DNA from 3 places in the Terrabacter sp. 01T434 genome. Region 1 is predicted to be linked to each of the others. Evidence: riboswitches for the same ligand, from Rfam matches in the RefSeq annotation. Region 1 holds a riboswitch; each other region holds the start of a gene.
What was found. Region 1 has a riboswitch for cyclic di-AMP ahead of AC1DIW_RS20700 (CHAP domain-containing protein). Riboswitches for the same ligand answer to the same signal wherever they lie in the genome.
Positions count from the first base shown of each region.

Region 2: it holds a riboswitch for cyclic di-AMP, as region 1 does, so the genes downstream of both, AC1DIW_RS12600 (C40 family peptidase) here and AC1DIW_RS20700 (CHAP domain-containing protein) in region 1, are expected to answer to the same signal.
Region 3: it holds a riboswitch for cyclic di-AMP, as region 1 does, so the genes downstream of both, AC1DIW_RS00415 (transglycosylase family protein) here and AC1DIW_RS20700 (CHAP domain-containing protein) in region 1, are expected to answer to the same signal.

Region 1 covers NZ_JBFTPP010000012.1:112,137-116,684, forward strand. Annotated here, with positions in the region: gene AC1DIW_RS20685 (TIGR00341 family protein) at 1-269, opposite strand, end outside; gene AC1DIW_RS20690 (N-acetyltransferase family protein) at 349-885, shown strand; gene AC1DIW_RS20695 (alkene reductase) at 1,039-2,109, opposite strand; gene AC1DIW_RS20700 (CHAP domain-containing protein) at 2,364-3,131, opposite strand; cyclic di-AMP (ydaO/yuaA leader) riboswitch at 3,235-3,421, opposite strand; gene AC1DIW_RS20705 (sortase domain-containing protein) at 3,697-4,518, opposite strand; gene AC1DIW_RS20710 (hypothetical protein) at 4,536-4,548, opposite strand, start outside.
Region 2 covers NZ_JBFTPP010000005.1:294,024-298,571, forward strand. Annotated here, with positions in the region: gene AC1DIW_RS12585 (SHOCT domain-containing protein) at 1-214, shown strand, start outside; gene AC1DIW_RS12590 (carboxymuconolactone decarboxylase) at 261-611, shown strand; gene AC1DIW_RS12595 (DsbA family oxidoreductase) at 645-1,325, opposite strand; gene AC1DIW_RS12600 (C40 family peptidase) at 1,424-2,281, opposite strand; cyclic di-AMP (ydaO/yuaA leader) riboswitch at 2,284-2,448, opposite strand; gene AC1DIW_RS12605 (iron-dependent transcriptional repressor DtxR) at 2,655-3,350, opposite strand; gene AC1DIW_RS12610 (MFS transporter) at 3,380-4,548, opposite strand, start outside.
Region 3 covers NZ_JBFTPP010000001.1:81,353-85,900, reverse strand. Annotated here, with positions in the region: gene AC1DIW_RS00425 (winged helix-turn-helix domain-containing protein) at 1-1,686, shown strand, start outside; tRNA gene AC1DIW_RS00420 (tRNA-Thr) at 1,848-1,920, opposite strand; gene AC1DIW_RS00415 (transglycosylase family protein) at 2,106-2,792, opposite strand; cyclic di-AMP (ydaO/yuaA leader) riboswitch at 2,799-2,987, opposite strand; gene AC1DIW_RS00410 (serine/threonine-protein kinase) at 3,309-4,548, opposite strand, start outside.

The DNA.
Region 1 (4,548 bases):
GCTCCGGTCCGCTCCCGCTTCACCAGGGCCAGGGCGGTCCCCATGATCGGCGTCGAAAGCGGAGCGATGATCATGGCCCCGATGACGGTCGCGGTCGAGTCCGCGATGATCCCGGCGCTCGCGATGCAGGCCGCGAGCAGCAGCATGGTCCAGTACGCCGACCGCTTCGAAAGCAGGTCGCCTTCGTTGAGGTCGAGGTCCGAGGTGAGCTCCTCGAACGTCCGGCGCTGGTTGGCCGGGAGCACTCGGGCCCGGATGGCAGTGAGCATGGCGCCAGTGTGTCGGAGGGCTGCGGATGCCGGGAGCCGTTCACGGGACCTAGCACGGGCGCGGCCTACGATCGACCGCATGCCTGACCCGCTCGTGCGTGACGCCACCACCGACGACGCCGCCGCGTGCGCGGCGATATACGAGCCCTACGTCACCGGGACGACGGTGACCTTCGAGACCGACCCACCCGATGCCGCCGAGATGCGGCGCCGCATCGCCAAGGCGCAGGCGAGGCACGCCTTCCTCGTCCTGGAGGAGGACAGCGCGGTCGTCGGGTACGCGTATGCCGGCCCGTTCAAGGAGCGGGCCGCCTACCGGTGGTCGTGCGAGGTGTCCGTCTACCTCTCGCCGGACCGGCACGGGCGCGGCGGTGGTCGACGGCTCTACGAGGCGCTGCTCGCGCGGCTCACGGCGCGCGGCTACCGGATGGCCGCCGCCGGCATGACCCAGCCGAACGAGGCGAGCGCACGGCTGCACGCGGCGATGGGTTTCGAGCCGATCGGGACCTACCGCGGCATCGGCTGGAAGTTCGGTGCCGCGCGAGACGTCACCTGGGTCCAGCGACCTCTGGGCGACCCGGTGGCCCCGGGGCAGGATCCACCCGAGCCCACATGACCCTCGCGCAAGTCCGCCGGGGTGGACCTGGTGAGCTCGGGAGGGGCCAGATCGCCGCATCAAGTCCGCCGGGGTGGACTTGCGCGAGGTCGGGGGGCCAGATCGCCGCGCCAAGTCCGCCGGGGCGGAGCTGGCGCGGCGATCCAGGCGGTCTCAGGGGAGGGTGGGGTAGTCCGTGTAGCCCTCGGCGCCGCCGCCGTAGAAGGTCTGCGGGTTCGGCTCGTTGAGCGGGGCTCCCTCGCGCCAGCGGCGGACGAGGTCCGGGTTGGCGAGGAACTCGCGGCCCACCGCCACGACGTCACCGAGGTCGCGCTCGAGGATGTCCTCGACCTCCGCGAGGTTCGTCACCGACGAGAAGCCGGTGTTGAGGATGATCGGCCCGCCGAAGCGCTTGCGCAGGTCGCGGACGATGTCGGACTCCGGGTCGCCGAGGATGCTGAGGTAGGCGAGCCCGAGCGGCGCGATGCCCTCGACGAGGGACTCGTAGGTGGCCGCGGTGTCGGCCTCGTCCTCCTCGAGCACGCCCTGGATGTTGTGGGCGGGCGAGATGCGGATGCCGACCCGGTCGGCGCCGATCGCCTCGGCCACGGCCTTGGTGATCTCGACGACGAGGCGCGCACGGTTCTCCGGCGAGCCGCCGTAGGCGTCGGTGCGCTGGTTGCTCGACGGCGCGAGGAACTGGTGCGGCAGGTAGCCGTTGGCGGCGTGAACCTCGACGCCGTCGAGCCCGGCCGCGACGGCCTGGCGCGCAGCGTGGACGAACTCCGCCACGAGCGCGGGGATCTCGTCGGTCTCGAGGGCGCGCGGGACGGCATACGCCTGCTGACCCTTCGCGGTCACGATCTCGCCCGGCGCGGCGATGGCGCTCGGGGCGACGCTCTCGAGGCCGCCCTTGTTGTCGGGGTGCGCGATGCGACCGGCGTGCATGAGCTGGACGACCACGTGGCCCCCGCCTGCGTGCACGGCGTCCGCGACGAGGCGCCAGCCGGCGACCTGCTCGTCGGAGTGGATGCCGGGGGTGTCGAGGTAGCCCTGGCCAACGGCGCTCGGCTGGGTGCCCTCGGTGATGAGAAGGCCGGCGCTGGCGCGCTGGCCGTAGTACTCGGCGTTGAGCTCGGTCGGCGCCTGGCCCTCGCCCGCGCGGTTGCGCGTCAGCGGTGCCATGACGAAACGCTGGGGGAGGTCCCAGCGGCCGATGCGGATGCTCTCGAAGGCCGTGGACACAGGCCTGCTCCTCACTGTCGGTGACTCTTGGGTGACTCGTTCGGTGGTGGTTGGCGGCAACCACCCGCAGCGGGTGGAGGTTTCAACTACCTGGGCGACAAGGCGCAGAGCCGGAGGAACATTCCCGTTTGTCCAGGGTTGCCGGGGGTTGTCGAGGGGTTGGCGGGGGTATGCCGAAGGGGAGGACGCCGCAGCATCCTCCCCTTCGGACAGCGCTCAGTTCGCGAGGAACTCCGCAACCATCGACGCGTCGGTCACGGCGCGTAGATGAACTGCATCCCCGAGCTGAGGGTGACGGTGCGCGTGTCGTAGTTGTAGGCGCCGGCCGTCGCGTTCATCTCGATGATCGTCACCTGGTTGCCGTTGACGGCCGTGACCCAGCCGACGTGCCCCACGCTGGAGGAGCCGGCGACGCCGGGCTGCATGACGATGATCGAACGCGTCCGCGGCATGCTGCCCACGGTGTAGCCCGCGGACCGGGCGCCAGAGGCCCACGCCATCGCGTTGCCGGTCCAGCCACCGGGGTAGTAGCCCTCGGACTGGTACCACTTGTTGAGCGCGCCCCACGTGCACTGGCCCGGGGTGGCCCAGTTGTGCGACGAGCGCATGCCCGACGAGGCGCCGGGGACGGCGGTGTTGCTGCTCGACTTCGTCGACGAGGTGCTCGTCGTGAGCGTCGTGCGGGTCAGGTCGCGCGAGGCGCGTGCGGCAGCGGCCTGGCGGGCGGCGGCAGCGGCCTGGCGAGCGGCCGCAGCCTGGGCGGCAGCAGCCTCACGTGCGGCCTTGACCTGGATGTCCTCGATGACCGTCGGCGCCGTCTTGGCGCCACGCTGGGCAGCGACCTGCTGCGCCGCGGGGGCGTAGCCGATCTTCGACAGCGCGGTCGGTGCGGCCGCAGCAGGCGCGTGGGCCGGGCCGACGGCGGCCGGGGCGGCGACCGTCGACAGGGTGTCGGCGCTGGCCGGGTTGGCGAAAGCGGCGACGAGGCCGCCGGCGGCGGCCACGACGGCTCCGGCCTTCATGGCCGGCTGAGCCGACTCACGAGCGAGGAGCCTGAGTTCGTAAAGGGAGTTGTGACGGCCCGGTGCACGGTGGCGGCCGCGGATGTTCTCTGAGTTCACGCTTGATGCCTCTCCGCGCCTACGAAGTTAGCTGTCGGGTTCGGGCGGAAAGGTGCCCGGGCTGCCTCCACCTCACGATCAGGTCGTGCGGCGGTGCGGTCTTCACCCCAAGGACATCCGAAATCGTTGCGTCGGACGTCCGGAGAAACGTGTGGTTCCTCCGCTCCTGTCACAAGGTTTGATCTCCCTCGCCAGGCGGTGACAGGACTAGGCGGTCCACCTCGCGAGAGCCCGACCTGGTGGCCGGGCTCCCGGAAGACTAAACGAGTCGACTGGCAAATGTCACGCCACGGTAACGACGCGGCGCCGGAGAGATCCTTGAATGTCCTCTTTGCAGGTCTTTGCCGCGGCTTTACCCGGCGCTGAATGAGACGTAGGTCACAGGTAAACGGGCAACGGGGTCGAGGGCCCACTGATAAGTCGCTCCGTCCCCGTCCGGCGCATGCCGCCAGACAGGACGTGGCTCTCAGGTGACGGTGGAGAGGTGGCCGAAGACGACGACGTTGTCGCGGTACTCGTTGCGGCTGTCGGTCGGTCCGCCGCAGGTCACGAGACGGATCTCGGCCTGGGTGAAGTCGCCCTTGTAGACGAGCTCGGTCGGGAACTGCGTCTTCTTGAAGGCTGCGACCCGGTCGACCGTGAAGGTCAGGTGCGAGCCGTCGCGGCGGGAGACCTTGACGACGTCGCCCGCCTTCACCCGGCTCAGCTCGTAGAAGATGCCCGGCACCCCCGAAGGCGTGTCGACATGGGCGGCCAGGACGGCGGGTCCGAGCTGGCCCGGGGTGGGCCCGGCGCCGTAGAGCCCGACCTCCTGTGCCGTTCCCGGGACGGAGATCGTCCCGTCCCTCTGGATGCCGAGCGGCACGAAGTGTGTCGAACGCACGCCGATCGACGGGATCTCGATCCCGGTCGGCTCGGAGGCCTCGAGGAAGTTCCCGATGCCGCTGGCCCCACCCCTCGCGGGCGATGACGTACCAGGCACCGAGCGGGGTGCCGCTGGCGCGCCCGGCCCACCGGAACCGGGGGTCGCCGTTGGACCCGCGTCGATGGGGGCGGGAGGTGCGGATGCCGTGGGCACCGCGCTCCTCGCTCCCACCGCTGCGGGCTGCGGCCGACCAGGCGTTCCCCGGAGACCGAGCGTGAGCGCGACGATCCCGACGACGAGCAGGACGGCGGTGACGGCGAGGGCCGCCGCGGCACCCTGGGTGATCCGGTTGGTGATCCGGTTGGTGATCCGGCCGGTGACGCGGCGACCGCTCGACGACGGCCGCTCGGGCTGGTCAGGCATCGAGCCGGCCCGGTCGCTCAGGCGCGCGTC
Region 2 (4,548 bases), on a different contig from region 1:
CATCTACCTGATCGCCCGCGGCCGGAGCATGACGAAGCGGCAGATGTCCGCCGCGGCCGAGCGGCAGGCCGCGCAGGCCGACTACATCCAGCAGGTAGCGGGGACGAGCACCACCACCCCTGCCTCGCAGATCGCCGACGCCAAGGCCTTGCTCGACTCGGGAACCATCACCCAGTCGGAGTTCGACGGGCTCAAGGCGAAGGCCCTCGCCTGACGCCGTCCGCCCGACCAAAGTTTTCCACGACCGAGAGGAACGCACCATGTCAGACGAAACGCCACTGATCGACACCATCGCGGACATGACCGCCGCATCCGTCGTACGGGCGAACCTCAGCCCCGAGGTGCTCATGCTCGTACGCCTGGCCGCGCTGGCGGCCGTCGACGCCCCCGCCAGTTCTTACGTGCTCAACATCGCGGCGGCCGCCGACACCGAGCTGACGCTGGAGGACGCCCAGAGCGTGCTCGTTGCCGTGGCGCCCATCATCGGCGGCCCCAAGGCCATGTCAGCCGGCGAGAAGATCACCACGACCCTCGGCCTGATGATCGCCACCGCGGTCCAGGCGGAGCTCGAGGCGGAGGCGCAGGCCGGAGGCGCCGCAGACGACACCTGACCGTGGTCCGGCGGCCCGGCGGCCCGGCGAAGGTCAGACGGTCTGGGTGGCCACCCCGCGCAGGAGCGCGAGGTAGTCCTCGACCGGATGTGCCCCCGACACCGCGGCATACCCGTTGGCGACGACGAACGGTGTCGCCGTGACTCCCATGGACCGCGCCTGCTCCTCGTCGGCCCGCACGTGCTCGGCATACGTCTCGGAGGCGAGGACCGCGGAGACGCGACGCTCGTCGAGTCCGCACTCGGCCGCAAGGCGCTGCAGGACCTCGTGGTCGTCGATGGCGAGGCCTTCGGTGAAGTGGGCCGCGTGGAAGCGCTCGACCGCGGCCGACCGCAGGGCCGGCCCACCCATCTCCCCGGCGAGGGCGCACAGCCGGTGGGCGTCGAAGGTGTTGGCGCGCACCGCGCGGTCCCAGTCGAAGACGAGGTCGTCAGCCTGGGCCACCTCGCTGGCCTTGGCGTTGAGGAGCCGACCGGCGCCCGCGTCACCGTGCTGCATCGACAGGTGCTCGTCCACGGGCACCTGGCCGCCCACCGGCACGTCGGGGTGCAGCTCGAAGGAGCGCAGGCGCACGCTGACGTCGTGCGGTCGCTCGAAGGCTGCGACGGCAGCCTCGACGCGGCGCTTGGCGATCCAGGAGTACGGGCAGGTCAGGTCGCCCCAGAGGTCGAGCTCGATGAGGGTCGTGGACTCGGCAGCAGGCTGGTCGGTCATCGACTCAGTCAACCACGGGCGCCTGCCGGGCCGGGAGATGCGTGATGCCCCCACCGACGTCGGTGGGGGCATCACGTATGCGGCGTGAGAGGTGTCGCTCAGAAGCGGCCGTAGCCCGAGGGCGTGGTCCAGATCGAGTGGTTGCCGACCGTCGTGCCGGAACGCTGGGCGTCGATCAGGCGGCCCGGGCTGACGTAGATGCCCACGTGGTAGGCAGGCGTACCGAAGAACACCAGGTCGCCGGGGCTGGGGCTGCTGACCCGCGTGGCCGCCGACTGCTGGGCCGAGGCCGTGCGCGGGATCGAGATGCCGGCCTGGCGGTAGACGTACGAGGTGAAGCCCGAGCAGTCGAAGCCGGAGGGGGTGGTGCCGCCGTAGACGTAGGGCACACCGAAGAGCGACTGCGCGATGCCGACGATGCCGCTGGCACTCGGGGCAGGTGCCGGGGCGGGGGCCGCAGCCGGAGCGGCGTTGAGCGCGGGGCGCTGGGCCGAGGTGGAGCGCGAGGCGCGCTGCGTGGCGGCCTGACGAGCAGCGGCGGCCTGCGCGGCGGCGGCCTGGTCGGCTGCAGCCTGCTTCGCGGCCTGGGCTGCGGCCAGCTCATCGGCGGCCTTCTGCTGGGCGGCACGCTCGGTCTTGACCTGGATGTCCTCGATCACGAGGGGCTTGACCTGGGCCTGCTTGAGGGCGGGCGCGGCGTAGCCGATCGAGGACAGGGCGTTGCCGGCAGCCGGGGTGCCGACCTGCGGGCCCACTGCGGCGGGCGCGGTGACGCTGCTCGTGCCGTCGGCGGCGTTCGCCGTGCCGGCGAACGAGGCGACGAGGCCACCCGTGGCCGCCACGATCGCGGCGCCCTTCACGGCGGGCTGAGCAGACTCCTTGGCGATCGTCTTGAGCTCTGCGATCGCGTTGAATCGACCGGGGGCGCGATGGCGCCCGGGAACGTTCTGAGCCACGGTTGACCTCTCGACGCCTGCGAGGTGAGCTGTCGGGTTCGGGCTGGAGGTACTGCCCGGCCTTCGCTCGGACCAGGTTCGGTCCACGGAGGGCTTCACCCCAAGGGCGTCTCTCGACGCCCGGAGAAAGTGGTTCCCCCGCTCCTGCCATGCGGTTCGTGCCGAGCCACGTGGTCGATGGCAGGACTAGGCGGTTCGACCCGGGGCACTCGCTCGACGGGGAGAGCAAGTTCGCCCACCGTACCCAAGTCAGTGGGCCTTGTCACCCCGATGCCACGCGGAAGTAAAGGATTTTCAAACACTCGGCCAAGATGTGGCATAACCACACATATCGACCGTGCAATGCCGGGCAAACCCTGACGACTCCCGCTGGTCAGACGGACTGGCAGAAGACGTGGACGGCGACCGTGTAGGGCAGGGAGACGCCCGTGGACGGCTCGCTGCCCTCCCGGACGGCGACGACACGGGCACCGTCGCGCACGACCGCGACCCGGGCGCCGGGCATCACCCCCGCGCTCGTCAGCAGCGCCAGCGCCTCGGGGTCGACCTGCACGGGCTCGCCGATGCGCCGGATCGTCACGACCGCGGGGGCGTCGCCGACGGCGGCGGCCAAGGTGACCAGGCCGGTGAGGAAGTCCGCGTCCTGGCGCACGCCCAGCTCGTCGAGCCCCGGGATGGGGTTGCCGTAGGGCGACTCGAGACCCTCGCCGATGAGGCCGAGGATCTTGCGCTCGACCTTCTCGGACATGACGTGCTCCCACCGGCAGGCCTCGTCGTGGGCGTACTCCCACTCGAGGCCGATGACGTCGACGAGCAGGCGCTCGGCCAGCCGGTGCTTGCGCATGACACGGGTGGCGAGCAGCCGTCCGTGGTCGGACAGCTCGAGGTGACGGTCGCCCGAGACGGCGACGAGCCCGTCGCGCTCCATGCGGGCCACCGTCTGCGACACGGTGGGGCCCGAGTGGCCGAGACGCTCCGCGATGCGCGCGCGCAGGGGCACGATGCCCTCCTCCTCGAGCTCGAAGATGGTGCGCAGGTACATCTCGGTGGTGTCGATCAGGTCCGTCACGGTCATACCTTCTCAGAGTCGGGGAGCGCTCACGGACCGCTCGTCGCCGGGTCACGATCGCGAACCCGGGTCGGGTCGTGCCGTGGCACCCAGAGGCGCAGCCAGCCGGCCCCGACGACGGCACCCGCACCGAGCACCACGGCGGAGGCACCGAGGGACATGATGGCGCTCAGCCCTGACAACGCCAGCGGGCCCGCGGCCCTTCCCAGGTCGGCGCAGAGGCGCCAGCCGCCGAGGAACTGGGCTCGCCCGTCCGCGGGGGACGCGTCCGCCCCGAGGGTCATGATGAGGCCTGCCCCGAGACCGTTGCCGATGCCGAGCACCGTGGCGGCGGCCGTCACGGCCACGAGGCTCGTCGCCAGCGGCATCAGGGCCATCCCCAGACCGAGCACGAGCATGCTCGGCACGGCAGCGGCCACCCGACCGTGGCGGTCCATGAGCCACCCCGACGGATAGAAGAGCGCCATGTCGATGGCGCCGGCCACGCCGAAGACGAGTGACGTCTGCGCCGGGGAGAAACCGACCGACTCGGCCCACAGCGGGACGAGGGCCTCGCGGATGGCACGCGCGCCGGCCACGCACATGGCTCCGGTGCCCAGCGTCAGCAGGACGTGCCGGTGCTGCAGGAGCACGGACGCGACGCTGCGCGGGGGCCCGCCGCCGGTGAGTCGATGCGCCGACCCGGTGATGTCGGGCGCGAGGAGGACGAGGACGAAGGCGGCGATGCTCGCGACGCCGCCCACGGCATACGCGGACTCCGTGCCCCAGGCGGCGATGACGAGCGAGCCGATGAAGGGTCCGACGAAGTAGCCGATGCGGTGCACCCCGCCGAGGGTCGACAGCGCCCGCGCCCGCATCGCGACCGGCACGGCCTCGGTGAGGTAGGCCTGCCGGGCCAGCCCGAAGAGGGAGCCCGCCAGACCGATGACGAGGACGCCGACGAAGAGCATGACGAGGCCGCCCGCGAGCGCCGAGACGAGCATGCCGGCCGCCTCGATCACGGCGGCGACGAGCAGCGCGCGGCGCTCACCGATGCGCGCGGCGAGCGCGCCCGAGGGCAGGTCGCCGAGCAGCTGACCCACGCCCATCATCGCGACGAGGAGGGCGGCAACCCCGACCGAGGCGCCGAGCTCGCGGGCCGACACGGCGATGATCGGCGACACCGCCCCCGCCCCCGTCGACCCGAGGAGGGTGGGGC
Region 3 (4,548 bases), on a different contig from region 1:
ACCGCCGCGACTGACGAGCCCTGGTTCAGCTGGCATCCCCTTTTCGCCTCGCACGTCCAACGGCGTGTGTCGAGCGATCGGCCCGCGCGCGCTGCCGAGCTGCACGCCGCCGCTGCCGCGTGGTGGGTCTCCGTCGACGTACCGACGGCGATCGAGCACGCGGCAGCCGCCAGCGACGAGATGGCTGCTCGGATCTTCTCGGAGCACTGGCTGCAGCTCTTCCTCGAGGGTCGGGTCGACGCAGTGATGGGTGCGATCGAACACCATCCACACGGCCTGACCGCCCACGGCGACGCACACCTGGCCAGGGCGCTGGTGCTTGTGCGTCGAGGGCGGTTCGACGCCGCGCGCGCCGAGGTCGCCGCGGCCCACGAGGTGGCCTCCACTGTGCGGGACGAGGCCAGCGCGCGCCTCGATGAACGCACCGCCGTCGTCGAGCTCGTGCTGACCGGCTACGACAAGGGGCTCGGGGTCGCCGTCGAGACGGGTGAGGCCCTGCTCGAGCAGCTGGCGCGGGCAGAGCGTGTCCCCGACCCTACGATCACGGCATCCCTGCAGGTTGTAGTCGGCATGGGCGAAGCCCGTCTGCAGAGCCACCTCGAGCTCGCTCTTCACATGCTGCGGGCCTCGGCCGCGACCGCGCACGACCACGGGCTGGTCGCCCTTGAACTGACCGCTCTGGCGGAGTCGTGCATTCCTGCGATTGCCGAAGGCCGGCTCACCGAGGTCCACGACGTCGCCGTCGACGTGCTGGAGCGGGCCTCCGAACGAGGCTGGGCCGGCCTCGTGACGCTGGCACCGGCCGTCGCCTACCTCGGCTGGCTCGACTACTGGAGGGGTGACCTGACCCAAGCCCGGTCACAGCTCGAGCGAAGCCTGTCGATGGTGCTGCCGTTCGACAGGGAGCTGCGCGGGCTCACGCTGAACTTCCACGTCACGACATGCCTGGCGCTTGGTGACGCCAGAGCGGCTCGAGCCAGCATCACCGCCATCAGGGCGATGTCCGGGTCCGGGACGGTCCCGCCATGGTGGCCGTCGATGCTCGACGGGCTGGAGGGACTGGCCCTCATCGCCGAGGGCAAGCCGCGCGAGGCAGCCGCGCTCGCCTCGTCCGCCCTGGCGGGGCCCGAGTACGGACTCGCCCAAGCCCACCGGGCCAAGGTCCTGCTGCTCGCGGGGGATCCTGCGGCGGCGCTGGCGGAACTGGACCGGGTGCCCATCAGCACCACGTTGGTGCACATCACCTGCCTGTCGCGCTGCATCGAGGCAGAAGCCCGGGCGATGCTGGGTCAGGCCGACGCCCACGCCTCACTCGAACACGCGCTGGCCGCGGCTGAACCCGACCAGCTCTACGGGCCGTTCATCGCTGGGGGCAACCGGATGGTGGACTTGCTCCGGGCCCACCTGCGGCACGGGACCGGCCACCACGCTGCACTCACTCAGGTGCTCTCGCGCCTTTCGAGGCCGCGCGAGAACCACGGTCTCGGGTCGAGTGCGCGCCTCACCGACCGCGAACGCGTGATCCTGCAGTACCTCGCAACCACCCTCACCAACGCCGAGATCGCCGAGGCCGAGTTCATCTCGCTGCACACCACCAAGACGCACGTAGCGCACATCTACCAGAAGCTCGGCGTCAACAGCCGCCGCGCCGCCATCCGCCGGGCGACAGAGTTGGGGCTCTACTAAGGACGCGACGTCACCGCCCCATCTGCCGTCTCCCGCGACAGACTCGGTTTCGAGGTGCTGATGGACACCGACTCGCAGAGGGCAACTCCGAGATCAGCCCCAAGCCACCTCCATGCCCGCGAAACCGCAGGTAGGGGCCCTGTTGCTCGATCTGAGCACGGAGCTGGCGAGGGGACTCGAACCCCTAACCGCCTGTTTACAAGACAGGTGCGCTACCAATTGCGCCACGCCAGCACGCCCGGGCGCGAGCGCCGCGGACGGGCGAAAGCGTAACCGAGCCCAGCGGCATACATGCAAACCGACGGGCCTCGGACGCGCTTCGCGCCGGCGACGGGCTCGCCGTCCGGGAACGAGAGAACGGCCCCGCGCAACCCAGGGGTTGGTGGCGCGGGGCCGTCCGGCTCAGTTGTATCAAAAACTCACGGAAGACGCAGCGTCTGACCCACGAAGATCAGGTTCGGGTTGGTGACGCGCGCTCCGTTCGCCTTCCAGAGGGCCTGCCAGCCACCGGCCACGTGGTAGCGCTGGGCGAGCTTGCCGAGGGTGTCACCGCTGTGCACGGTGATCTGGGCGCCCTTGGCCGTGTTCCTCGCGACCGGCGCGGCGGCGTACGTCTTCTTCTTGCTGACCGACTTCTTGACGGTCGACGTCGTGACCTTCTTCGTCGTCGTCAGCGGCGCGCGCGTGGTGGAACGCGAGACCGTGATCTGGCTCGAGGTCGCGCCGCCGTTGGCACGCGTCAGACCGGCGCGGACCGAGCACACCGGCCAGGCGCCGGGGCCCTGGGTGGCGAGGACGCGCTGGGCGACCGCGATCTGCTGGTCCCGCGTGGCGAGGTCGGCGCGCGGGGCGTAGGCCGTGCCGCCGAAGCCGCTCCACGTGCTCGGCGTGAACTGGAGGCCTCCGTAGAAGCCGTTGCCCGTGTTGATGGCCCAGTTGCCGCTGGACTCACACGCAGCGACGGCGTCCCAGACCGAGGATGCCTTGGCCGATCCGGCCGTGGCCAGGCCGCCGATGATGGTGGCCGCTCCGGCGATGCCGACTCCCGCGATGCGCTGCTTGACCGAGATCTTCTTGGCAGCAGCATGCTTGGACAGGTACTGCATGGTGGTGATTCCTTCCTGACGCGCGCCTGCGGGGTTAGCTGTCGGGTTGGGGCGTCAGGTGCCCTGTCGCAGAAGCGACTTCACCCCCAGGCCAGTTCTCGTCCTCATTGACACGTGCTTCGACACACATGCACTCACTGGCCACACTGGGTCCCCCGTCCTCGCCCGGCCCACGGGTGTGGGCTACATCCCTGGCTGGCGAGGCTCGGCGCGCTCAGGGAACGGATTTGATGGGTGTCCATGTGAAGTTGTGGGAGCGTACGTGTGGAGCCGGACGCGACGAAGCGAGCCGGGAACCAAGTGGTGAAGTTCCCGTTCCGGCCGAGGCCGGGTTCCGCCGAGCACTGACGGTACGTGACGATGTCACCTCGCACAACCCAAGCCGAGACACTTCCGTGATCTTTTTCGGAGCCGCTGCCGACGCTGGTGCGCTACGGGACACAGGAGTGGCACAGAGGTCTCTGGCGAGCCCCACAGGCAGCTCCGGAACGCCTCAGGCTCGCAGCGTTCCGGTCGTCACGGCCCGAAAGGACTGCCGGAGAAGGGTTTCCACGTGAGGCTCGCGCCGTGTCGCAACGCCACCAGCGCAGCGACGAGACCCAGGACGACGAAGAGCCCTCCCACGATCTGAGACGCCAGGCCGACGGGCACGAGGCGTCGCACCATCGAGCGCGACCCACGCCGCAGCGAGGCGCCACCTGGACCCCACCACAGCATGAGCAGGCCCAGGACGCCGCCGACGGCGAGGGTGATCGGTGCGCCGGGGCCGAGCTCCGTGCCTTGCGTGCCGGCGAGGAGCAGGGCGGTGGCGAACACACCGGCCAGCGCCACGGCGACGGGCAGCAGCAGCCCCACCACGGTCGCGATGGTGCCGACGACGAGGTGCCACGGACTCGAGACGACGGCGAACGGCACGTCGCTGCGCCGCCGCCCGAAGTCGTAGCGCCGCAGCACCAGGGCGGTGACGGAGCGGTCGGTGGCGCGGGCGAGCGCGGACAGGGCCACGAGCGCGACGAGCGCGATGCCCGGCCACGCCATGAGGGCACCGATCCACGCGGCGCTGACCGCGGCCAGCAGCCCGGTGCGCATCGGCAGGCCGATGCGCGGGTCGCCCTCGCGCGGGGCGGGCTCCTCCTCGTCCCACTCCTCCTCGGGCCAGTAGCCGCCCCCCGGGCCGTCATCGACGTCCCCGTGGTCGTATGCCGTGAGGTCGGGTGCCGGGGCACGCGGGCCGGTCGGGGGCGGGGCCCACCGCGCCGCCGTGTCGGCCCCGCGGTGCGCCGTCGGGAGCGCGACGGGCGGCCCGGCCGGGGGCGGGAGGGGCGGCATGACCGCCGTGCTGCCGCCCTGGACGACCTGGGTGTCGCCCGGGACCGCACCCGAGCCACCCGGGCCGCCCGACCGGCCGTCGTCCCAGAGGCCGCCGCTCGGCGTCGGGACCGTCGCGGCCCGTCCTGCGGCGTAGAGCTCGAGGGCGGCGATCACCTCGTCGGCGTGCGGACGCAACCTCGGGTCCGGTGAGAGCGACGCGCGAAGGAGGGGCACGAGGCGCGGGTCGACCCCGTCGAGGTCGACGTCGCCGGCCCGGACGCGGGTGAGGACGGCGTCCATCCGGGCGCGGCCGAAGGGCGGTCGTCCCGACGCGGCATACGTGATCGTGGCGGCCCAGCCCCACCAGTCGGTGGCGTCGGTGATCGCGGCGCCCTCGACGAGCTCGGGCGAGAGGTAGCCCGGTGTTCCCATGACCAGCCCGCCG